3 regions of the Paenibacillus litoralis genome follow, and region 2 is predicted to be linked to each of the others. Evidence: riboswitches for the same ligand, from Rfam matches in the RefSeq annotation. Region 2 holds a riboswitch; each other region holds the start of a gene.
What was found. Region 2 has a riboswitch for ZMP and ZTP ahead of rpiB (ribose 5-phosphate isomerase B). Riboswitches for the same ligand answer to the same signal wherever they lie in the genome.
Positions count from the first base shown of each region.

Region 1: linked by a shared signal. The riboswitch ahead of ACKGJP_RS00715 (DJ-1/PfpI family protein) and the one ahead of rpiB (ribose 5-phosphate isomerase B) in region 2 are both predicted to bind ZMP and ZTP.
Region 3: linked by a shared signal. The riboswitch ahead of ACKGJP_RS21735 (cyclodeaminase/cyclohydrolase family protein) and the one ahead of rpiB (ribose 5-phosphate isomerase B) in region 2 are both predicted to bind ZMP and ZTP.

Region 1 is NZ_CP176395.1:162,959-170,554, reverse strand. Features, by position in the region: gene ACKGJP_RS00735 (helix-turn-helix domain-containing protein) at 1-854, shown strand, start outside; gene ACKGJP_RS00730 (ABC transporter permease) at 1,233-2,159, shown strand; gene ACKGJP_RS00725 (carbohydrate ABC transporter permease) at 2,214-3,092, shown strand; gene ACKGJP_RS00720 (extracellular solute-binding protein) at 3,168-4,694, shown strand; ZMP/ZTP riboswitch at 4,835-4,913, shown strand; gene ACKGJP_RS00715 (DJ-1/PfpI family protein) at 4,981-5,580, shown strand; gene ACKGJP_RS00710 (GNAT family N-acetyltransferase) at 5,652-6,086, shown strand; gene ACKGJP_RS00705 (6-phospho-beta-glucosidase) at 6,224-7,534, opposite strand; gene ACKGJP_RS00700 (N-acetylglucosamine kinase) at 7,527-7,596, opposite strand, start outside.
Region 2 is NZ_CP176395.1:54,197-61,792, reverse strand. Features, by position in the region: gene wecB (non-hydrolyzing UDP-N-acetylglucosamine 2-epimerase) at 1-1,133, opposite strand, end outside; gene upp (uracil phosphoribosyltransferase) at 1,252-1,884, opposite strand; gene glyA (serine hydroxymethyltransferase) at 2,236-3,492, opposite strand; gene ACKGJP_RS00250 (TIGR01440 family protein) at 3,617-4,264, opposite strand; gene rpiB (ribose 5-phosphate isomerase B) at 4,351-4,809, opposite strand; ZMP/ZTP riboswitch at 4,988-5,068, opposite strand; gene ACKGJP_RS00240 (low molecular weight protein arginine phosphatase) at 5,207-5,788, opposite strand; gene ACKGJP_RS00235 (manganese efflux pump MntP family protein) at 5,859-6,419, opposite strand; gene ACKGJP_RS00230 (L-threonylcarbamoyladenylate synthase) at 6,571-7,596, opposite strand, start outside.
Region 3 is NZ_CP176395.1:5,169,501-5,177,096, forward strand. Features, by position in the region: gene ACKGJP_RS21705 (DinB family protein) at 1-428, shown strand, start outside; gene ACKGJP_RS21710 (M42 family metallopeptidase) at 592-1,665, shown strand; gene ACKGJP_RS21715 (PH domain-containing protein) at 1,784-2,134, opposite strand; gene ACKGJP_RS21720 (DUF695 domain-containing protein) at 2,199-3,065, opposite strand; gene ACKGJP_RS21725 (GNAT family N-acetyltransferase) at 3,176-3,727, opposite strand; gene ACKGJP_RS21730 (HAD family hydrolase) at 4,116-4,826, shown strand; gene ACKGJP_RS21735 (cyclodeaminase/cyclohydrolase family protein) at 4,840-6,360, opposite strand; ZMP/ZTP riboswitch at 6,424-6,504, opposite strand; gene ACKGJP_RS21740 (RicAFT regulatory complex protein RicA family protein) at 6,618-7,082, opposite strand; gene miaB (tRNA (N6-isopentenyl adenosine(37)-C2)-methylthiotransferase MiaB) at 7,154-7,596, opposite strand, start outside.

The DNA of each region.
Region 1 (7,596 bases), 110 kb from region 2:
GCGCCGAGAAAATACAGCAGACCGTCAAGGAGCTGCTGGACCTGCAGGTCAGCATCGGGATCAGCAGGCCGTTCCGGGAGGTCGCGAAGGCCCCGCAGGCGTTCCGCGAAGGCATCGAGGCGCTCAATTACCGGATCAAGCTCGGCCACCGGATTATTTTGCACATCGAAGACGTCCTGCACGGCGAAGCCATGCAGCCTCCGTACCCCTCCAGAAGCGCAAGCGAGCTGTACGACGCGATGCGTATGGCCGACCGTGAAAAGGCGGAGCTGTGCCTGAAGCAGTTTATGGCTGACATCGCCGCGATGGAGCTGACGCCCCGGCACTACGAGCTATTCTTATCGAGGCTGCTTGCCGATATCGTCCGGTTCGCCGAGGACTCGGGACAAGCTCTTGCCGCGCTTGCGGAAGAGCAAAGCTTATTTAAACAGCTGTTCGCCATCAAGACGCTTCAGGAAGTCGAAGCCTGGCTCTCCGCAGCGCTGATCGTACCGGTCATCGAATCGATCGAGAACCGGAACGATGCGCAGTATAAGCGCCTCTCGGACGAGATCGTTGCGATCATTCACGAGAAATACGATACGGACTTGACGCTGGAAGCGTGCGCCTCTCTGCTGAACTACCATCCGTCCTATATTAAGCGGGTGTTCCGCAAAGGAACCGGCATCAGCTTCAGTGAATATTTGTCCATGCACCGGATGACGGTTGCACGAAAATGGTTGTCCGAAACCGATATGAAAATTTCAGAAATCGCCGAGAGGCTCATGTACAACAACTCGCAAAATTTCATTCGCCAGTTCCGCAAAGTGGAGGGAATGACGCCCGGCGACTACCGCAAACGGCAAGAGAAATGATCGACATACCTGCAATCCCCGAGGAAACGCCCGCATGGCGCGCTACTCGGGGATTTTTTGCCTACAGCGCCCTAATGATTATAGGGTCCGTGATGATTATTGCCCCCGAAACCGGCCGCCCCCCAGCCTAATCGCCAAAAGGGGCTCTAGTGATTATAGACGGTTACCCGGCTCCAAGCGATGATAGTCCCACAAGGATAAACGCATTCGGCGTCTTTGATACCTGACGTTTGCCGAGAAATGGAACAATCGGCGGAGGATATCCTTTCTGACATTTTGAGAAAACGCTGGCGGCAACCCGCTGCGAAGTACAACGAAAGCGACGAATTAAGAATCAAGGAGGGCTTCCATTTGCAGTCTAACCCATTGCCAACCCGGATGCTGAACGAACGCATGGAGCGGAAACGGTGGGTCCGGCCGTTCATCCGGGATCGCTGGCTGTACTTCATGCTGATACCCGGTATCGCTTACTTCCTTCTTTTTAAGTACGTACCGATGTGGGGCGTATTGATCGGCTTCAAAAACTATCAGCCCTTCCTCGGCTTTACGGGCAGCGAATGGGTAGGGTTCAAGCATTTCGAGCGGTTTTTCACGAATCCGGTATTCGGCATGCTGCTCAAAAACACGTTTGTTTTGGCCATCTATAATATCGTGTTTTTCTTCCCGATGCCGATCGTCATCGCCCTGCTCCTGAACGAAGTCAGGAAGGAAGCGTACAAACGATTCGTCCAGACGCTCATCTATATTCCGCATTTCGTCTCCTGGGTTGTCGTGGTCGGGATCGCCTACATTTTCTTTACCTCGGAGGGCGGCCTATTTACCGAATGGATGAAGGCGTCGACGGGTAAGCAAATCAACTTGCTGGAAAGCGCGGATTGGTTTCGTACGCTAATAACGGCGGAGGTGATCTGGAAGGAGACCGGCTGGGGGACGATCATTTTCCTCGCCGCCTTGGCTGGAGTCGATCCGCAAATGTACGAGGCGGCCCGCATGGACGGAGCCAGCCGTTGGCGTCAGCTGTGGCATATTACGCTGCCGTCGATCCGGAACGTGATCGTGATTCTGCTCATCCTGCGGCTGGGCACGTTCCTCGACAACGGCTTCGAGCAGATCTACCTGATGCTCAACCCGCTTAACCGGGAAGTCGGCGAGGTGTTTGACACGTATGTGTATACGAGCGGCATTACGCAAGGGCAATTCAGCTACAGCACCGCCATCGGCGTGTTCAAATCGGTGGTCGGCTTCGTACTTGTCGCAGGAGCCAATTATTTAGCCAAAAAATTCGGCGAGGAGGGCGTCTATTGAATAAGCCGTCTCTCCGTTCCGCTGCCGTCGTTACCCTAAAGCGAGGTGAATCCGATGATCGAAGGTAAAACATGGGGCAACCGCCTGATCGACACGTGCATTTACGGCATTCTGCTAGCGTTCTCCCTGGCTACCTTCCTGCCGTTCCTGTATGTGATCAGCGCTTCGTTCACGGCCTCCGAGGTGCTGGTTCAGAAAACGTTCGTCCTGCTGCCTACGAAATTTTCGCTGGACGCGTACAAATACATTTTTTCCACCGAAACGCTTTCGCGAAGCCTGATCGTAACGATTTTGGTCACGCTCGCCGGAACGCTAGTGAATCTGGTGTTCACCATTTTGATGGCGTATCCGCTCGCCCGCTCCCATCTGAAAGGACGCAAGCCGATCATGCTGCTGATCGTCTTCTCGATGCTGTTCAGCGGCGGCATGATTCCGACGTATTTGGTCGTGAAGTCGCTTGGGATGATCAACACGTACTGGGCGCTCATTATCCCCGGCGCGATCAGCGCCTTCAATCTGATCGTGCTGAAAAACTTTTTCCAGCAGTTGCCCGACGGGCTTGAGGAATCGGCCAAAATCGACGGCTGCAACGACCTCGGTATTTTGATCCGGATCGTGCTTCCGCTCTCCATGCCGGCGATCGCGACGTTCTCGCTGTTTTACGCGGTCGGTCATTGGAACACCTTTTTCAACGCGATCCTGTATTTGAACGACCATACGAAATGGCCGATCCAGGTGCTGCTGCGGCAGATCGTCATCTTGTCGGAAGGCGGCATCGGCGATTCCAGCACGTTCGACGCGACCTTCGTCCCGCCCAGCCAGACTGTCAAAATGGCGTCGATCGTCGTCGCGACCGTACCGATCCTGCTCGTCTACCCTTTGCTGCAGAAGCATTTCGCCAAAGGCGTTTTTCTCGGCTCGATCAAAGGGTAAGAGCAAACCGAACCGGTGATTGCATCTTGCGGACTGAAGATGTATCATACAACAATTATTGAAGGGGCGATGTACATGAAAACATGGAAGCATACGACGGCTGCCGTTCTTGCAATCGGTTTGACGGGAGCGCTTGTCGCCGGCTGCGGTGGCAGCGCAACGACTGATGGCGGGAAGCAGGCAGACAGCTCGCCTAAAGCGGAATCCCCGAAGTCGAAAGAACCGCTTGCCATCAAAATGATGGTGCCGTATTGGAATGCCGAGCCGCCTAAACAGGACGGGGAAACGCTGAAAAAGGTACAGACGCATACGAATACGAAGCTCGATATCGTCTGGACGCCGGGCTCCGCCTATCAGGACAAGATGAACGCGAGTATCGCCTCTCAGGATTTGCCGCAAATTTTGTACGTACTAGCGAACGGCAACAAAAACGCCGGCTTGGTCAACGCGGTCCGCTCGGGCATGTTTTGGGAGATCGGGCCTCTCTTGAAGGATTATCCGAACCTGAGCAAAATCAACGAGCAAATGCTGAAGGACAGCGCCTTCGACGGCAAAATTTACGGGATTTACAAGTATATCCCCCAAGCGCGCAACGGCATCGTCATTCGCCAGGACTGGCTCGATAATTTAGGCATGCAGCAGCCCAAAACGCTGGACGAGTTGATCAAGGTGATGCGCGCGTTCACATTCAACGATCCGGACAAAAACGGCAAACAGGACACCATCGCCGTCGGCGGAGCCGGCACTAACGGCTTCGAGCTGTTCGTAGCCTGGTTCGGAGGGCCGAACCAATTCGATCTGAAGGATGGCAAGCTCACCCCCTCCTTTATGACCAAGGAATACATGGATGCGCTGAAGCTGTACAAATCGTTCTACGACGAGAATATTATGAACAAGGATTTTGCCGTCAACAAAAACGATTTCGACATGATTAACAAAGGCAAATCCGGCATGCTATTCGCCGCACTGGAAGAAGTCGAGTCCCGCTACGTCGATCTGTACAAAGCGTTCCCGCAGGCGAAGCTGGACGTCATCAGCAGAATCGAAGGGCCGAAGGGCGTCAGAGTCGTTACCCGGGGCGCATTCCCGCCGCAGTTCATGTTCCCGAAAACAAGCGTCAAAACCGAGGTCCAGCTCAAACAAATCTTGGGCTATATGGACAAATTGGCCGATCCGGACATGCAGAACCTGTTCACTTGGGGCTTCGAGGGCTCGACCTACAAGATGGAGAACGGCAAGCCGGTTCGTACCGACGCCCAGAAATTCAATACGGACATAGCCTCTTACGAATTCATGCGGTTTGACGATTCGTCCAAAGCGATGAAGGGCAATAACTCGCCGATCTTGGAAAAAGCGCTGCAAATGCAGATCGACAACTTCCCGACGGCTATCCAAAATCCGGTGCAAGCGCTCATTTCGCAAACCAATATCGAGAAGGGCAGCGAGCTGTCCAAAATCATCAGCGACGCCACGACGAAATTCATCATGGGTGAAATCGACGAGACAGGCTGGAACAAAGCGGTCGAGCAATGGCGCAAAACCGGCGGCGACCAAATCATTAAAGAATATGAGGAAGCCTACGCGAAAATCAACAAGAAATAGGAGAAAAGAGACCTTCGAACATTTGTTCGAAGGCCCTTTTTATGCGGAAGGACAGCTCGATCTAACAAAATAAAGAAAACTATCTTGAAAACTGTTCTTGTAATTTTCAGAATATTCGAGTAACATAAATGTCATCAAATCGAACGATGCGTAACTGGCGTAAACATGGAGAACCATGAGGGAGCGCATCGATAACGGCCGTACGCCTGGGCGAAGTGCTTGATCTTGCGATCGAGTGCTTCTTTTTGTTATTCGAATCCGAATGAAGGAAAGGCGGGTGAACGGCTTGAGGATCGCGTACATTTTGTTCGACGGGATGACGTCCTTGGATTTTATCGGCTTTTATGACGCCGTATCGTGGCTGAAAATCATGAAAGCAAAGGAAGACTTAACGTGGGATCTATGCGCGGACAAAGCGGAAATTACCGACGATCGCGGCATGACGATCAAAATCGGGCATGTTCGCCCCGATCTGTCCGGTTACGATGTCGTATTCGTTCCGGGCGGAATACCCACGAGGCAGCTGAGGCACGACGCCGATTTCATCGCCTGGCTGCAGACGGCCGCCAAAGCCGAATACAAGGTGTCCGTATGCACAGGTGCGTTGCTGCTGGGAGCCGCCGGCTTTCTGAACGGCAAGCAGGCTACGACGAATCCGTCCGCCTACGATCTGCTCGCGCCCTATTGCGACACCGTGCTCAAAACCCGCATCGTCCGTGACGGCAACGTTTTTACCGGCGGCGGCGTTTCCGCCTCTATCGACCTGGGGTTGTTTTTCGTAGAGTCGCTAGCGGGCATCGATTTCGTCAGGAAGGTTCAGGCAGCCATGGATTATCCTTATTATCGCCCCGGCCGAATGACGGACCTAGACATGCCTTTTGATTAATCGAAACGGGAGTGAGAACGATACTTATTAGACCGCTTCAAAATGGCGAAGGAGCCGCTATCGACGCCTTGATGGCGCAATATCCGCTGCAGTTTCCGAGCTTTGTCAGAATGAGGTATCCGGACCGGTGGCGGTCGTTCTGGGAAGCTGAAGGCTGCAAGCCTAGCGCTTACTATGTGGCGCTTGCCGGCGATGGAGAAATCGCGGGACATACCGGTTTTATTTACAATGATGAGGTCGGGCTTTATGAAATCGTAGGCGTCGTCGTTTCCAAGGAGCATGCGCGTCAGGGAATCGGCAGAGCGTTGATCGACCACGTTTGCAGGGACATTCGGGAGCAAGATGCCGCCAAAGTAATGCTCTATACGCTCGGCCATGCCGATACCGGGCCTACACTTCGCTTTTATCGCGATCTGGGCTTTGAAACGGCCGCCTGGGAAAAAGATTACTTTGCCCCCGCCTTCGATAGGGTCACGTTCGTGAAAACGCTGCGGAAGGAATATTGAATGCTGCTTGATAAGCGTAACATTAGTTCGGCGTCCTTATTATACCCAGACAGCCTACCTCTCCTACTTTTAACCACAAGGTATGAAAACAGTCCGGTGCTGTAAGATACAACCCGGACTGTTCGTTCATTGCCCCCCTAGGAGCGAAAAAAGTTCGGCAAATATGCTTTATGCTGCTCGAGCATTTCGTTCAGCATCTTCTCGGCAACATTCGCCGACGGCACAAGCGGATGATGCGTCAACGCCTGCAGCGCAAGCCCGCGATCGCCGTGAACGGCCGCTTCGATGGCCAACTGCTCGTAGCATTTGACTGCGTGGATCAAGCCTTTGGCCGCAAGCGGAATGTGCGATACCGGAAGCGGAATCGGCCCCTGCTTCGTTACGACACAGTTGACCTCGATACAAGCATCCGCCGGTAGGAAATCGAGAATGCCGCGATTGCTTACGTTAAGCGTTTGAATGTCGCGCGTATCGTTGTACAGCGATTTCATCAGGTTAACCGCCGCTTCGGAATAGTAGGCGCCGCCGCGTTTTTCAAGCTGCTTCGGCTTTTCCGACAGGTTCGGATCCTTATACAGCTCGAAAAGCTCGTCCTCTACCCGCTTCACCACCTCGGCGCGGGTTCCTTCCTTAGCCGAAGACGTCTGCTGCTCCTCGAACATTTCCTTTTGCAAATAGTAATATTTCAAGTAGTAGGATGGAATGGCACCCAGCGAACGAATCAGCTCAGCGTTCCAGTTCAAGCCCGGCACGTTCTTGGCAGAGTACGCTTCGCCTTCGGCAAGCAGCTCCTCCAACTTCGATTCCCCGTCGATGCGCACCTGCGTGATCCAGTGCAGATGGTTCAAGCCAACGAATTCGGCGTAAATGCGATCGGCCTTGACGTCATATAGACCCGTCAGCCATTTATATACGCCGATCGGCGCGTTGCACAAGCCGATCGAGCGGATGGATGAATATTTCTGTATCGCTTCCGTCACCATCCCGGCGGGATTCGTAAAGTTAAGCAGCCATGCATCCGGACACAGCTCCTCCATATCGCGGCAGATGTCCAGCAATGCGGGAATCGTGCGAAGCGCCTTCATCATACCGCCTGGGCCAGTCGTCTCTTGGCCGATAACGCCGTATTTGAGCGGAATCGTTTCGTCCCATATCCGTGCCTGCAGGAGGCCCACGCGCATTTGCGTAGAAACGAAATGCGCCCCCTGCAGCGCTTCGCGGCGATCAAGCGTGAGTCGAAGGGAAATCGGCAATCCCGATTTCTCGACCATCCGTTGTGCCAGCTGTCCGACGATCCGCAGCTTATGCTCGCCTTTCGGAATGTCGACTAACCAAATGTCGGTCACCGGGAACCTCTCATGATTCAGGATAAAGCCTTCGATCAGTTCCGGCGTGTAGGAGGAGCCTCCGCCGATGACGACAACCTTCAATCCGTTTGCGTTACTCACTTTGTCCACTTCCTTCCAAGTTGTTGATGGCGCTCAGCCGTTCGTAGACATCCGACTCGATG
Region 2 (7,596 bases):
AAAGGTTCAGGCCGTTCCGGTGCAAGTCCGAAATGATGCAAGATCGCCTTGACGATTCTCGTCGACACTTGGCCGTCCCCATACGGATTCGATGCTTTGCTCATCTTCTCATACAGTGCTTCGTCCGTAAGCAGCGCCTTCGCCCTGCTGTAGACAAGCTCTTCGTCCGTTCCAACCAGTTCCAAAACGCCGGCGCCGACGCCTTCCGGGCGTTCAGTTGTATCGCGAAGCACCAGTGCCGGAATACCGAATGAAGGTGCCTCTTCCTGAATCCCGCCCGAATCGGTCAAGATCAAGTGCGTGTGCGGATAGAAGTTGTACAATTCGAAGACGTCTAGCGGTTTAATCAACTGAATGCGCGGATGACCGCCTAATATTTCGTGTGCGGGTTCTAGGACGGCGGGGTTCAGATGAACCGGATACACAATGCGTACATCCTCGAACTCGTCCGCGATTCGTCTCACCGCCTGGAAAATACGTCGATGCGGTTCCCCTTGCGACTCGCTGCGGTGCGCTGTCATGAGAATAAGCTTTCCGTCCTTGGCCCAATCGAGCATCGGATGCGTGAAATCTTCCTTAACCAAGTATTGCAGGACATCGGTTATCGTATTGCCGGTTACGTATATCGCATCCTCCGGCTTGCTTTCGTTCCTCAGATTGCCTGCCGACCAGTCGGTCGGAGCAAAATGAAGATCGGACAGCACTCCCGTAAGCTGGCGGTTCATTTCTTCCGGATACGGCGAAAGCTTGTTCCAAGTACGAAGTCCCGCTTCCACATGACCGACTTTAATCCGCTGCAAGAAGGCCGCGTAGCTTGCAAGGAATGTCGTCGACGTATCGCCGTGAACCAGCACGATATCCGGCTTCGCTTCCTTCAAAATCGGATCGAGCCCTTGCAGCACGCGAACCGTCAGCTCGTTAAGCGACTGGCGGTCTTTCATGACGTCGAGATCGTAATCCGGTTTCACGTGAAACAATTCCAGCACCTGATCTAACATTTGCCGGTGCTGAGCGGTCACGCAAACGACCGATTCAATTTGCTCCGGATATTTTTGCAGCTCGAGAACGAGCGGAACCATCTTGATCGCCTCGGGACGCGTCCCGAATATGGTCATGACTTTGATGCGTTTCATCCGATTATTCCCCCCATCATCCATGTAGAGCCGCAAAACCAGTTGCTCCGCTGCCGCATTCGCCGCAAAAAGGCGGAGCGCAGCATGGCGCTGTAGCCGCCTATTCTTTACATCGTAATCAATTGGTGCCGAACAGCCTGTCTCCCGCATCCCCAAGACCGGGAACGATATACCCGTGGTCGTTCAAATACTCGTCAACGGCCGCGACGTAAATATCGATGTCCGGATGTGCCTTCTGTACGGCAGCAACGCCTTCCGGCGCAGCGATCAGACACATCAGCTTGATGCGGGTGCATTGCCGTTTTTTCAGAAGATCGATTGCCGCGATTGCGGATCCGCCTGTCGCCAGCATCGGATCGATGACGATCAGCTCGCGCTGTGTCGGATCGGTCGGCAGCTTCACGTAATACTCCACCGGCTGCAGCGTTTGCGGATCGCGGTAGAGCCCGATGTGTCCCACTTCAGCCGTAGGCATCAGCTTCAGCATACCGTCGACCATGCCTAGCCCGGCACGCAGGATCGGGATCAAGCCGATCTTGTTGCTTCCGGACACGATACGGCAGGTAGCCTTAGTAACAGGCGTCTCCACCTCCACTTGCTCGAGAGCGACGTTGCGCGTAATCTCGTACGCCATGAGCGAGGACACCTCGTCCACCAGCTCGCGGAAATCTTTCGTCTTCGTATTTTTATCACGTATGTACGTTAGTTTGTGCTGGATCAAAGGGTGATCGCAAACAAACAGGTTACCCATGTTGTTCCTCCCGATTGTTCTGCTTACATGACAGGCGCTTCCCATGCGTTACTCACGTTCTAAGCCTGTTGTCAACAGGAATTTACAGAAACCTTGCTTATTATACCACAATCGTTCAACATGCAGTATCGCATTTGTCGTCTTTTATAAATCGTTCCCGAAACGCGTCGAAAAATATCAGAATAATCCCGATTAACCGGCGCATCACCCTTATTTTCCAGAATCGCGCCTCCCCCGCCATGCTTCATTCCGAACCGTTTGCCCGCTAGCGAGACGATGATCAGGCTTCGACCCGAAATCGTGCAAAAAAACGGGTCGCAAGCGACCCGCTTCTATGAAAAGGAATGCCGATTATACCTGACTATAGGTAAGGCCCGGATACATCGGGTATTGCGCCGTCAAATCGGCAACCATACCGCGCACTTTATCGTGAACCGCAGCATCGTTCGGGTTTTTGAGCGTCAGTGCGATCATTTGGGCGATCGACTTCATGGCCGCTTGGTCAAATCCGCGGGAAGTCGCCGCAGGCGTACCGAGACGGATACCGCTTGTTACGAACGGGCTGGTCGGATCGAACGGAATCGCGTTCTTGTTAACCGTGATACCGACTTCATCGAGAATGTGCTGAGCCACTTTACCGGTTAAGTTGATGTTACGCAGGTCAACGAGCAGCAGGTGATTGTCGGTACCGCCGGACACGATGTCGAGTCCTTGGGCAATCAGCTCTTGCGCCATAGCTTGGGCGTTGTCGATGACGTTCTGTGCATACGTTTTGAACGAAGGTTGCAGCGCTTCACCGAACGATACCGCCTTAGCGGCGATAACGTGCATCAAAGGACCGCCTTGCGTTCCCGGGAATACCGCTTTGTCGATTTCCTTCGCCCATGCTTCCCGGCAAAGGATCATCCCGCCGCGCGGACCGCGAAGCGTTTTATGCGTCGTCGTCGTAACGAAATGCGCGTGCGGCACCGGATTCGGGTGCAAGCCCGTTGCAACAAGGCCCGCGATGTGCGCCATGTCAACCATGAACAGCGCGCCTACATCGTTAGCGATTTGCGCGAATGCTTCGAAATCGATCGTACGCGGATACGCGCTTGCGCCTGCAACGATTACTCTAGGCTTATGCTTGAAAGCCGCTTTGCGGACTTCGTCGTAATCGATGCGGAACGTTTGCTCGTTGACGCCGTATGCGACGAAATTGTACAGAAGGCCGGATGCGTTAGCCGGGTTGCCGTGAGTCAAATGGCCGCCGTGCGCCAGGTTCATGCCCAAAATGGTATCGCCTGGTTTTACCGTAGCCAAATATACAGCCAAGTTTGCTTGCGCGCCGGAGTGAGGCTGAACGTTCGCGTGCTCCGCGCCGAACAATTCCTTAGCGCGATCGCGCGCGATGTCTTCCACAACGTCGACATATTCGCAGCCGCCGTAGAAACGCTTGCCCGGGTAGCCTTCCGCATATTTGTTCGTCAATACCGATCCCATAGCTTCCATAACGGCAGGGCTAACGAAGTTTTCCGAGGCGATCAGCTCGATTTTGTCGCGCTGTCTGCCCAGCTCCAAATTCATCGCTTCCAATACTTTCGGGTCCGCTTTACGCAAATGATCCATGTTTGATTCCTCCTGAGTCGTAGTCGTTATAGACGGTTAGATGATGCTTCCCATTAATCGATAAGAAAAAATGATACCGGCAACGCTGAGCGTTAGCCTTTAACCTTGAATGAACGCTTAGGCGTTAAGAACAGCTCCCGCCCGCTTCGCCGGCGGCTTCCTCCGTATAGACGGCGCGCACGCCGCCGATCAGCTTCGGACGCGTGTAAGCGAGCTGTACCGGAGCCTGGCCGATCACGCGGATCGAAGGACGCAGCGGAACGGCAACGCGCCGCAAATGCATCCCGATCAGCGTGCCGCCGATGTCGATGCCCGCATGCGCGGCTATCTCTTCCACCAGCACCGGTTCCTTAAGGTGCCGGTACGCATAAGCGGCCATCGATCCGCCCGCTTTAGGCACCGGAATCACCGATACCTCATCAAGCTGCGGGCTGCGGGCCAGCAGCTCGCGCTCGATTACAAGCGCGCGGTTCAGATGCTCGCAGCACTGGAAGGCCGGATAGAAGCCGGCTTTGGCCCTTACCCGCATGATGCCGCGGTACAGCCGTTCCGCCACTTCAAGGGTGCCGGCCGTTCCGATGTGGCGGCCAAGTACTTCGCTCGTGCTCGTACCGATGACGACGATCTGGCCCGGCTGCACCCGTCCCGCTTGGATGAGCTCCCCGAGTACCGTCTCGACGTCCGCCTCGATCTTGTCCAGCGCAGCTTTCGGATCGACGCTGGCGGATTGTTCGGTTGCGATTTCTTCCGGTTTGACGTCTGATGACTGCATTGCGGCATCCCCTTTCCGTTAGTGGCGTCCGGATATACCCTGGCGCTGTTAGAAAGCCGCCAATCGGGCGCCTTCTTCCTGTTCCCTTACGGGTGGATGGAATACTTGTCTTCCAGCGCCTTGATTTTGCCAACGCGGGTTTCGTGACGCTGTCCATGCGAGAATGGCGTCTCTACCCAAATACGCACGATTTCCGCAGCGAGTCCGGGCCCGATAACGCGTTCGCCCAGCGCCAGCACATTGGAATCGTTATGGTCGCGCGTCGCTTTAGCAGAGAAGGTATCGTGTACGAGCGCGCAGCGGATGCCGGGAATTTTGTTGGCCGCGATCGACATGCCGATCCCCGTCCCGCAAATCAGAATACCGCGGTCGGCCTCGCCGGATACGACCTGCTCGCATACCGGCAGCGCGTAATCCGGGTAATCGACGGAATCGGTGCAGTCGCAGCCCACGTCGATAACCTCATGCCCCATTTCGGTAATCAGCGCCTTAATGCCGTCTTTTAACGCAAAACCGCCGTGATCGGAACCAATAACAATTTTCATAAGGACACCTCTTTCCTCAAAATCCGTACTCGTCGTACCTTTACAGAAAAGCCGCTTCCATTCCGGGAACGATCAGCGTTCCGGCTTCTTGCAAATTCCGTAGTCCAGGCACTTCCCTTAGTATAACCTATTCTTGCCGGAAAACAGAAAAAGAGCACACGCGTGCTTCCACGTCGTTGCTCTTTGCCCAGGCGACCGGCCGATTCCCTCAATGCTCCATTGTGGTTATTCCCACTTGTCGCCAGTTACATTGAGTCCTATTCACTTACCCCTATCATAACGCATTCCTGCCGCGCTGTAAAGATTCCGGATGCCTGCCGCATCTTGCTAAAATCGGTAGGGAGCAGGCGGCGCCTCGCAAGAGAATACCGAAGCGCCGGGAGCCCCCGCCAAGCGGTCAATCCGCTCTCAAGCGGCCCTGCAATTTATATAGGCTGCTTTCGATTTCCGCCGCGCAATGCTCATACATGGCTTTGGAGCCGCCGTACGGGTCGGCGATATCGTAATTCGGCAGCCGATCGGCCATATCGCGCAGCCTCCCCCATTCCTGCGGGCTTATAGGCTGGCCAAGGGCCTGCTTCATATGAAGCTCCGCGCTCAGCTCTCCGTGCTCGCGGACGGCCTCAAGCACCCTTGCGTCGTCCTCGGCGTACTCTTTGAGCGTGAACGTTTTGTCCGCGGAATCCGGGTACTGCTGAATGACCGACCGTTTATGGTTAACCGTCATGGTCAAAATCAAATCAGCCCAGCCGACGAGTTGGCCGGTGAGCGTTTGGGACGTAATCGAACCCGTAAACCCCTTGTCACGCAAAATCGATGCCGAATGCGCCGATACGGAGCAGCCGTCCATCGCGGCTACGCCGGCCGACTTTACTTCGACCGGAAGCCCCTTCACCCCCGCCAATATCCGCAAAAGCCCTTCGGCCAGCGGGCTTCGGCATGTATTCCCCGTACAGACGAACAAAATGCGATGAGCCATATCGTTTCGCCCCCTTCTCTCGCGAGCGAGTTATAGGTAGTGGTATGCTTCCATTGTAGCAAAAAGCGCGCTACAGCAAAAATTTGATGCCGAAAACGAGCAAGATGATGCCGCCGAACGCTTCTCCGTACTCGCCGACCCAAAGGCCCGCACTTCGCCCCAGCCACAGCCCGAGGATCGACATGATGCCGCCGAAGGTGCCGAACAACAGTACGGTAAGCAAGAAGTCCGAGGCGAACATCCCGAACGAAACGCCGACCGAGAACGAATCGACGCTGACCGTCAGCGCCAGAAGCACGATGCCCCACAGCGTGCCGTGATCGAACGACGGAGCGTCCTCTCCCTTCAGCGCACTATACAGCATATGCCCTCCAAGGAGAATTAAAAGACCCCCGCCCGCAGCGGTTGCCACATTGCCGAGCAGCGTCCCTACATAGTAGCCGGTAAACATTCCGAACAACGGCATCAGCACATGGAACAAAGCGGTGATCAAGCCGATTTTCAAAATGTGAATGAACCGGATTCCTTTCATGCCGATTCCGATGCCGAGCGAAAATGCGTCCAAGCCTAGCGCAAACGCCATCACCAGCAGCGTGGCAAGCTGTCCCCACATCGCCGCCGCCGTATCCATATCCCGTCCCTCCGATCCGCCTGTCCTTGTTCAACATATGCGGACAACTTGGGAAAGATGCTTGTACGGAACGTTTCGGAATCCAAATGGCAGGACAAGTCCTATAAGTCCGGCTATGAAAATAAGCGGCTAACGCGGCTTCCTTCTATTGCTATACCTCCACAACGCGATCCGCAGCCGCTTTGCGCAAGCGGTTCAAGACGGCCGCGCCGATGCCCCGCTCCTCCGGCGTTTCCGCCAAAATGAACGTCGCTCCGGCGTCGTCAAACCGGCGCAGCGCCGCATACAGGCCGCGTGCAACCGACTCCGGCTCTGCAAGACTTCCGCAAGGCACGACGAGATCGGCCGTATACAACGAAGCGCGCTCCGCAACCGTCAGGACGCCGGTTACTTCGCCGCGCGACCGCGCCGCGTCAAGCTCCTGCCGGATATAAGCCGCCACCCGCTCGGCGGAGTCCCCGCGGACGAGCGTAAGCCGGCCTCGCGGCGCGTAATGCGCGTACTTCATGCCGGGCGACTTCGGCGCCGTGGCCGTCAGCGGCTGCGCGCCGCCGTCTCTGCCGCCCGCCGGCGCGTCCGGGCCCGCAGCACCGCCGGCGGCCACCGCGCCGTAGCCGTCTGCGCCGTCATCGTGCGCCGCCGCAACGATCTGCGCCTCCGGCACGAGCTGCGCTAACCGCTCCGCGCTGACGCCCCCCGGGCGCAGCACGTGCACGCGTCCGTCCGCATCGACCTCGACGACGGTCGACTCGACGCCGACCCCGGTCGGCCCGCCGTCGACGATTCCGTCGATCAGGCCGTCCAGGTCGTCGCGCACGTGCTGCGCCTCGGTCGGGCTCGGCCGGCCGGAGCGGTTCGCGCTAGGCGCAGCGACCGGGCAGCCGGCGGCGCGCAGCAGCGCGAGCGCGAGCGGATGCTCGGGCATGCGCACGGCGACGGTCGCGAGGCCCGCCGTCACGCGTGGCGACACAGCGCCGGGTTTGACCGGCAGCACGAGCGTAAGCGGTCCCGGCCAGCAAGCGTCCATGAGACGGCAAGAAGTCTCATCCACGCGATCGACCAGATCGTGCAGCTGAGACTTATCCGCGATATGGACGATCAGCGGGTTGTCGGAAGGCCGCCCTTTTGCCCGGAAAATGCCTTCCACCGCTTCGGTGCTTCGCGCATCCGCGCCGAG
Region 3 (7,596 bases), 3.6 Mb from region 2:
TCCGGGACCGTTTCCAAAAATCGATGCAAGGCTTGAAGGAAGAAGAATTAAATCTTAGGCTTTCGGACGATACATCCTCCATCGGCCACATGCTGCGGCATAATGCCGAGGTGGAGTACATGTTCGCAGATTGGTTTTTTGGCAGCGCCGTGCCTGAAGGGGTTACGTTCCTGACAAGCGGCCCTCCGAAGGGCGATATAACCTTCTCCGGTCTTGAAGAGATGCTGGCTTTCTCGGAAGCCTCGGACCGCCATTTGTCGGAGGCGATGAGAGCGCTGCCCGAAGATGCGTGGGATCGGCCGGTTTCTTCTCCGATCGGCTCTTCTACCCCTCGCGAAGCGTTCGGAAGAACGCTGTATCATACGGGGCTGCACGCCGGTCAAATCTCGTTGATCCGCAAATGCGCACAGCCGTCAAGCCTTGCTTGATAAGCCCTGCAGCCATTTTTAACCCGATGCCGTTCTGGCGCCGGGTTTTTCCTTTTTTCGCGGGACAACCGAATTGACTTTCAATTTTAATGTGAGTATGGTAAAAGAGATAAGCGGCATTTCGCCAAATCAAATACAAGGTGCCGCACCGGAAGGGAGAACCATGAATAACGAAACCTTAGAATTGTTCCGTACCTTGACGGAGCTTCCGGGAGCGCCGGGCTTCGAACATGAAGTACGCCGCTTCGTTCGTGCGGAAATGAGCAAAGTAACCGAGGAAATCGTGCAGGACCGGCTGGGCAGCATATTCGGCATCCTCAGGGGCGACGCACAAGGACCTAAAGTGCTGGTCAACGGCCATATGGATGAAGTCGGATTTATGGTAACCTCGATTAGCGAGCAAGGCATGATCCGTTTTAAAAATCTCGGCGGCTGGTGGAGTCAAGTGCTGCCGGCGCAGCGCATGCAGGTCATCACCAAGAGCGGACCGGTTATCGGCGTGATCGGCTCGACGCCCCCGCATTTGCTTGAAGAATCGCAGCGCAGCAAGCCGATTGACATGAATACGATGTTTCTGGATATCGGAGCGGATCATAAAGAGGATGCGCTGGCACTCGGCATTATGCCCGGGCAGCAAATCGTGCCGATCTGTCCGTTCACCCCGCTGGCCAACCCCAAGAAAATCATGGCGAAAGCATGGGATAACCGGTTCGGCGTCGGCCTTGCGCTCGAGCTGCTGAAAGAAATGAAAGGCAAGGCTCATCCGAATATTTTATACAGCGGCGCCACCGTACAGGAGGAAGTCGGACTGCGCGGCGCTCAAACCGCTGCCAATCTCGTGAATCCGGATATATGCTTTACGGTAGACTGCGGCCCGGCCAACGACGCTACAGGCGACAAGAACGCATTCGGACATCTCGGCAAGGGGACGGTCATGCGGCTGATGGACGCGTCCATCGTTCCTAACCGTGCGCTAATCGAGTATATGCTGGATACGGCGGAAACGAATAAAATCCCTTACCAGTTCTTCGTCTCCAACGGGGGAACCGACGCCGGCCGCGTCCATATGCACGGCATCGGCGTTCCGACTGCGGCTCTCGGACTGTGCGGACGTTACATCCATACGTCGGCCTCGATCATCCACGTGGACGATTATGCCGCTACCAAGGAGCTTCTTATCAAGCTGATCGAGAAAATGGACTGGACGACGCTGAACACGATTATCGAAAACGCATAAGGACAACAGACTCTATTTTCGTCTACATGCATCAAGCATGGTTTCCTTACAAAAAGAGCTCTCCTTCAAGCAGTCGGCCATCTGCTTAAGGAGAGCTCTTCTATTGCTGAACATGGTTTTACATCTCTTGCGACACTTCCGTCACTTCCATCGCTTTATGACGCATCCGCGATTGCTCCACCGTTTCTCCAAGAAGATCGGCGACCTCGATCGGACGACGTATGTTGCGGATGACTAACTGCGGGTTGCTGGCATCCGTCGAGTAGAGCGTTACGTCGCCGACTCTGAACATACGCTCCCACAAACTGCGTTTGGTCGAAACGTCCCGAATCCGGTACAGGCGGATTTCGTCTCTTTTTTTCGTGAAAAAGCCTTTCTCCACAATAATTCTGGATCCGGTTAACGTATACTTCGTAAAGCTCGGCCAACCGAATTGAAACGGTTTGCCTTCCCAAAGCACTTCTTCCATGCACGTCCCCCCTTCCTGACTTCCTACTATCATGGATATGTGCGGAGCCGGACAAAAAAAACGGCTATTTGTTGAAGGACAGCAATTCCCACGTCGCGGCGGCTAAAATAATGACTGCAAAAGCAGCGACGATGAGTCTGGGATTCCGCATGGCCAAACGCAATCTGACCGTAAAGCGGCGGCTGGCGTCCGTACCCCAGCCGTCGTAATTCCCTCCATGGGCTTCGGCCAGCTCGAACAGCTCCCTGACCATTCCGTTCAAAGCCCCCATATCGAGCACAACCCGCTTGCTGACCACAAGCTTATGCCCTTTTCCCATCTCGGTAACATTCTCCGTCAGCTCCACCTTAAACCCGTGGGCGATCGCCTTTTGCTTGCAAACATCCATGCTTTCCCGGCCGTCGAAATAAAGGACGTGATGCACCGGACGCACGACATCAAGCTTGTAGCCGTTTTGCCGTAAGCCATAAAACAATCTCGCATTTCTCATATAAAGCTGCTCGAGAGGCGTCGGATACAAATAGTCCGTATAGAAGCTCCAATTCGCGTCAGGCCGCTCCGCATAAGTGAAATTAAATTGATCGTACGCTTTTATAAGCGTCTCCAGCTCGTGCTTGTATTCGCTTCCGTCTTTCATATAGTAAAACAGCTCGACTTTCGAGCTTGTCATCAAGCGCCCCACGTAGATGCCGAGCCTATCCTTGTTTTCTTGCCGGCTCATGAGCGATTCCAAACGGTCTTCGAGCTTATAAACCTGCTCATAGATCGCTCCGATCGTCTGATTGCCCAAAGCCCGATACAGATTCACGGTAAGCGAAAGCAGCATCGTATAACCATTTGGCGGGTCGTTCTGCTTCAAACCCGTATTCAGAAAAAGGGACATCCTCTCCCGTTCCGTGTTTCGCTCGAAAATATTCCAATCCTCCGTCATGAAGCACCTCGCTATCGTTAAAGAACGACTCCTGATTCCAGCTTCCCATCGTCCTCCGCACATTACTTCCACACAGCCCCCGCTTGTTCCTGCCTGCCGGCTTAAACGGCTTAAGAGAATTTCGCATGCCATTCCGACGCAAGCATGCCGTACATGACATGATCGACATAGCGGTCCTGCAGCCATTCACGCTCTCGGCGGCACCCTTCATGGACAAAACCAAGCCGCTCCGGGATGGCACGGCTTTTCCGGTTTTCGACGGCGCATTCAATTTCCACCCGGTTCATGCCGAGAGTTCCAAAAGCAAAATGCACGAGAGCCTGGCAAGCTTTCGTCATAATGCCAAGCCCCTGATAGCCCTCCCCAAGCCAATAGCCGATACTTGTCGAGCGGTTCATCCAATCGAACCGGTGATAGCCGATAACGCCAACAATCCGGTTGTCATGCCAAATCCCCGCCTGAAACCCGTCGTTTGCCGCAAATTGGGCCATCGAACCGCGAATGAACGCTTGCGTCGATTCCAAGGTGTTCTGGCTATACGCCCACGGCAGCCACTGCTGCAAATACGGGCCGCAGCTTCGGATCAGCGCATAAAGCGGCTCTGCGTCACGAAACTCCAGCAGCCGCAGCGAAACATGTTCGTCAATCGTGTAAGAAAACATAAATATTCCTCCCGTCAATAGCGTCCGCAAGCCGGCTATTTAGGCGCAGGACGCGTATAGCCCGACAATTTGACAATGAAATCGAGGAGCTCTAGAATGGCAGCCGTTTCCCGTTCTTCAGTACGTTGTATGCGATTTCCAGCCGGATCATGATTCGGCTTTGCATCCCTATGCGTTAGAAAAATCTTCCATCCTTCATAAGACGCAAGGAATAATGTTCTCTAGATTACCATAAGAGCCGCCGATTGTGAACCCGATGCCAAAAATCCGAATACAAGAAAATACAGGTATAAGATTAGCGGCTCCTGTTGTCGTTTGTTACAAAACGGTTTACCGGCCATTCCGGATGTGGTAAATTGTTCGTTAACCATTCAAGGGAGGAACCTCTGTGAAATCGTGCAAATTGATTCTTTTCGATCTCGACGATACGCTCGTCTTCTTCGACGAATATTGGGCGGAAAGCTCCAAATTCGCCCTCGCGGCACACCCTCTTGCAAAGGGGCTTGATCCCGACCGTCTTTACGCCGAGTTTAAGAAGCTGGATCTCGCGCTAGAACCTCTTTACCTGGACGAACAAATCACATTGACGGCATTCAGGGAGCAGCGCTTTATCGGAGCGTTAGCGGCCTTTCATGTTGCGGCCACGAAGGAAGATGCGGGGGTGTATGACGAATTGTTCCGACCTGCCATTCGGAAACACCTTAGGCCGAATGAGGAACGACTATCGTTTATGGAGAAGCTGAGCGGGTCATACCTGCTGGGGATCGTAACCAACGGCACGCTGCGTCTGCAAATGGATAAGCTGGAAGGCGCGGGGCTTGCTCCCTTCTTTCCTGAAGACTCCCTTTTCTGCTCGGATACGATCGGCCATTCGAAGCCCCATGCCCCCATCTACGAAGCAGCGCTTCGTCATTTTGGAGCGACTCCGGAGGAAACGCTATTCGTTGGCGATTCGTGGGAGAATGACGTTGTCGGCCCTTCCCTGCTGGGCATGAAAACGGTTTGGCTGAACCGAAGCGGCTTACCCGCTCCCGAATCGCTAGCCAAACCGCTCGCTATCATCCGCAATGTCACGGAATTGCATGACGATCTCTTTTGACGATACGCCTGCCTTATGCTCTTATCCGTCGATATACCGTATCAAGCACCGATTCCTTGTTCACATAAGCTTCATTTCGAAGTGCGCTTGCTTCTCCGCGAATTTTTTGTTCGAGCTGACTGCCACCTAAAGCCGGCAAGTTGATTTCTACGGTCAATAGGGCGGCTTGCAGCGAAGCCTCCAGCAGCAGGACGCCAATGCCCAGATCCGAGATCGCCGTCTTGTTCCCCGTTTCCGCCATCGCCCCGGACGCACGAATCGCATCCGTGCATAGCCTTGCAAGCCTCAGCGGCACATCGGCGGCAGCTTGTGCGGCCTCCCGCAGCGCTTCATCGCGAGACGCCCCTTTTGTAAGTTTCAAGGCCGCCATGTACGCTTCAAAAGCTTGGATATCCTCATGAAGCAGCGATTCGGACCGGGCGATCGCCGCCGCCATCTCTACTGCTAGCGTATTCGCCGCCGCCTCCGTTTGCGCAAACTTAGGACCCGTCGACAGCTTTGCCACCATGGAAGTCATCGAAGCGCCTAGCGCCGCCGCTAAGGCTGCGATACTTCCCCCGCCCGGCGTAGGCGACGCAGAAGCGGCCGCAGCCAGGAACGACCGAATCGTGGCGTCATACGGCACTTCCTCCGAGACAGCCGCTGCGTCCGTACCTTTAGATGGTTTCACCCGCTCTTCGCGCTGCCAATCCATGGCTCGAAGCACATTTTCGAACAAGATCATGGTTGTCACCGTACCGACTCCTCCCGGTACCGGTGTCATCGCCGCAGCCACTCGCAGGACATCGGGATCAACATCCCCCGCGATGCTTCCCTCCTCCGTCTCGTTAATGCCGGCATCCACCACAATCAGTTCCTCGTGCGCCGCTTGGACGCTCACCAGCCCGCGGCGTCCAGCTGCCGCAAAAACGATTTCCGCCCGGCGTACATGCTTATCCAAATCGGCAGTCCGGGAATGGCAGACGGTTACCGTAGCTTGCTCACGCTGCAGCAAATGATACAAGGGCTGGCCGACCGTCTCCCCTCTGCCGATCACGACCGCATGCTTGCCCGCAAGCGATATCCCATAATGCTTGAGCAACCGGATGCAGGCTTGCGGCGTAGCCGGCGCGATTCCGGGTCCGCCTGACAGCAAGGCAAGACGATTGGCTGGCGTTAATCCGTCCACATCTTTAAGCGGATCGATCGCTGCCGTCACCCGCTTCGCATCGATCGCCTTAGGCAAAGGAAGCTCCACCATAATGCCATGCGTCTTCTCGTCTTGATTCAGCGATCGGATGCAGTCTACGAGCGCATGCTCCTCCGCCCCGCTTTGGAACGGGTACAGATCGAAGGCGATGCCCAGCTTCTCCGCCGTTTTTCTTTTGGCGTTCACATACCATTCCGTTGCAGGGTCGCCCTCCACCCAAACTACGGCAACCCTGGCTGCCACGCCCTGCTCTTGGTACGCTTCCACGTTGGCCTTGATGGACGCTGCCAGTTCGTCGGCCAGCGGTTTGCCAAGCAGCTTTTTTGTACGCGTCATTTCATTCATCGTCTTCGCCTCCAACTATTTTTTGTACGAAAACAAAAAAAAGCACCCGACATGATCGTCGAATACTTTCGCCCAGGCGTACGGCTTTTATGTTCCGCGCGCTCCCCCGTGGTCGTCCACGTTCCGCCAGTTACGCGCAGCTTCCCTGCTTCCATCAGTTTATCAGACGAACGCGAAACGCACAACAATAATCATCCGCCGGATGCTGCCCTCTCGCTACAATAAAAAAGAAGACCTCGCGGTCTTCCCCTTCCGTCTTAGTCGCTGCAATTCGCCGGGTCGGCTTCTGCCGATGCGGCTTCCACTTGAATCTTCTCGGAAACGGTATCGCGAACGACCGACATGACCAGCTGCAGCAAATAGTTGATATCGCTTTGCGATTGCTGGAATTCCGTTACGATCGGAATCGAATCGAGCTCGTCCTGCAAGGACGTAATTTCGGCTTCGATTTTCTCAACCATTTGCGGATTTTTGAACGTGTTCTGGAAGGCGACGATCTCCTTCTGCTTTTTCTTGATTTGCTTGATCAAGCTCTGTACATGATCGTTATCGGCGATCTGCTTTTCCGCCTTCTGGTAGAACTCCACTTCGGACGATGTAGAAATCAACGCCGCGAGTTCTTTCGCCTTGCTCATAATATCTTCACGGACGATCAGGTCCGTGGAATTGTAATGCGGGATATCGCATGATTCGACTTCATGATTGTGATGATGCTCCGACATATCGACGCCTGCCTTTTATCAAATTTAGGAGAGAGTCGCCTCTCCCTTTCTTTTTTTGTAAGGAACCTGCCTTAGATGGCTTGTTGCACGGACTCCGGGATCAAATCTCCATACAGCACCCACGTCTGTGGCTCGGTAATTTTCACCTGTGCGATCGTTCCGATCAACTGCTTCGGTGCAACGACATGAACGAGCTTATTCGTACGCGTGCGAGCCGACAGCACATCCGGGTTGTTTTTGCTTTCCCCTTCGATCAGCACTTCTACGATCTCGCCTCGCAAGCTCTCGTTGCTTTGTTTGCCAAGCTCTTTCATAAGGTCGTTCAAGCGCTGCAAGCGCGCTCTCTTGACATGCTCGGGCACGTTATCCTCCATCGAGGCCGCAGGCGTTCCTTCACGCGGGGAATAGATGAACGTATAAGCCGAGTCGTATTTCACTTCGCGAACCAGCGACATCGTATCCTCGAACTGCTCCTCCGTCTCGCCCGGGAAACCGACGATAATATCGGTCGTCA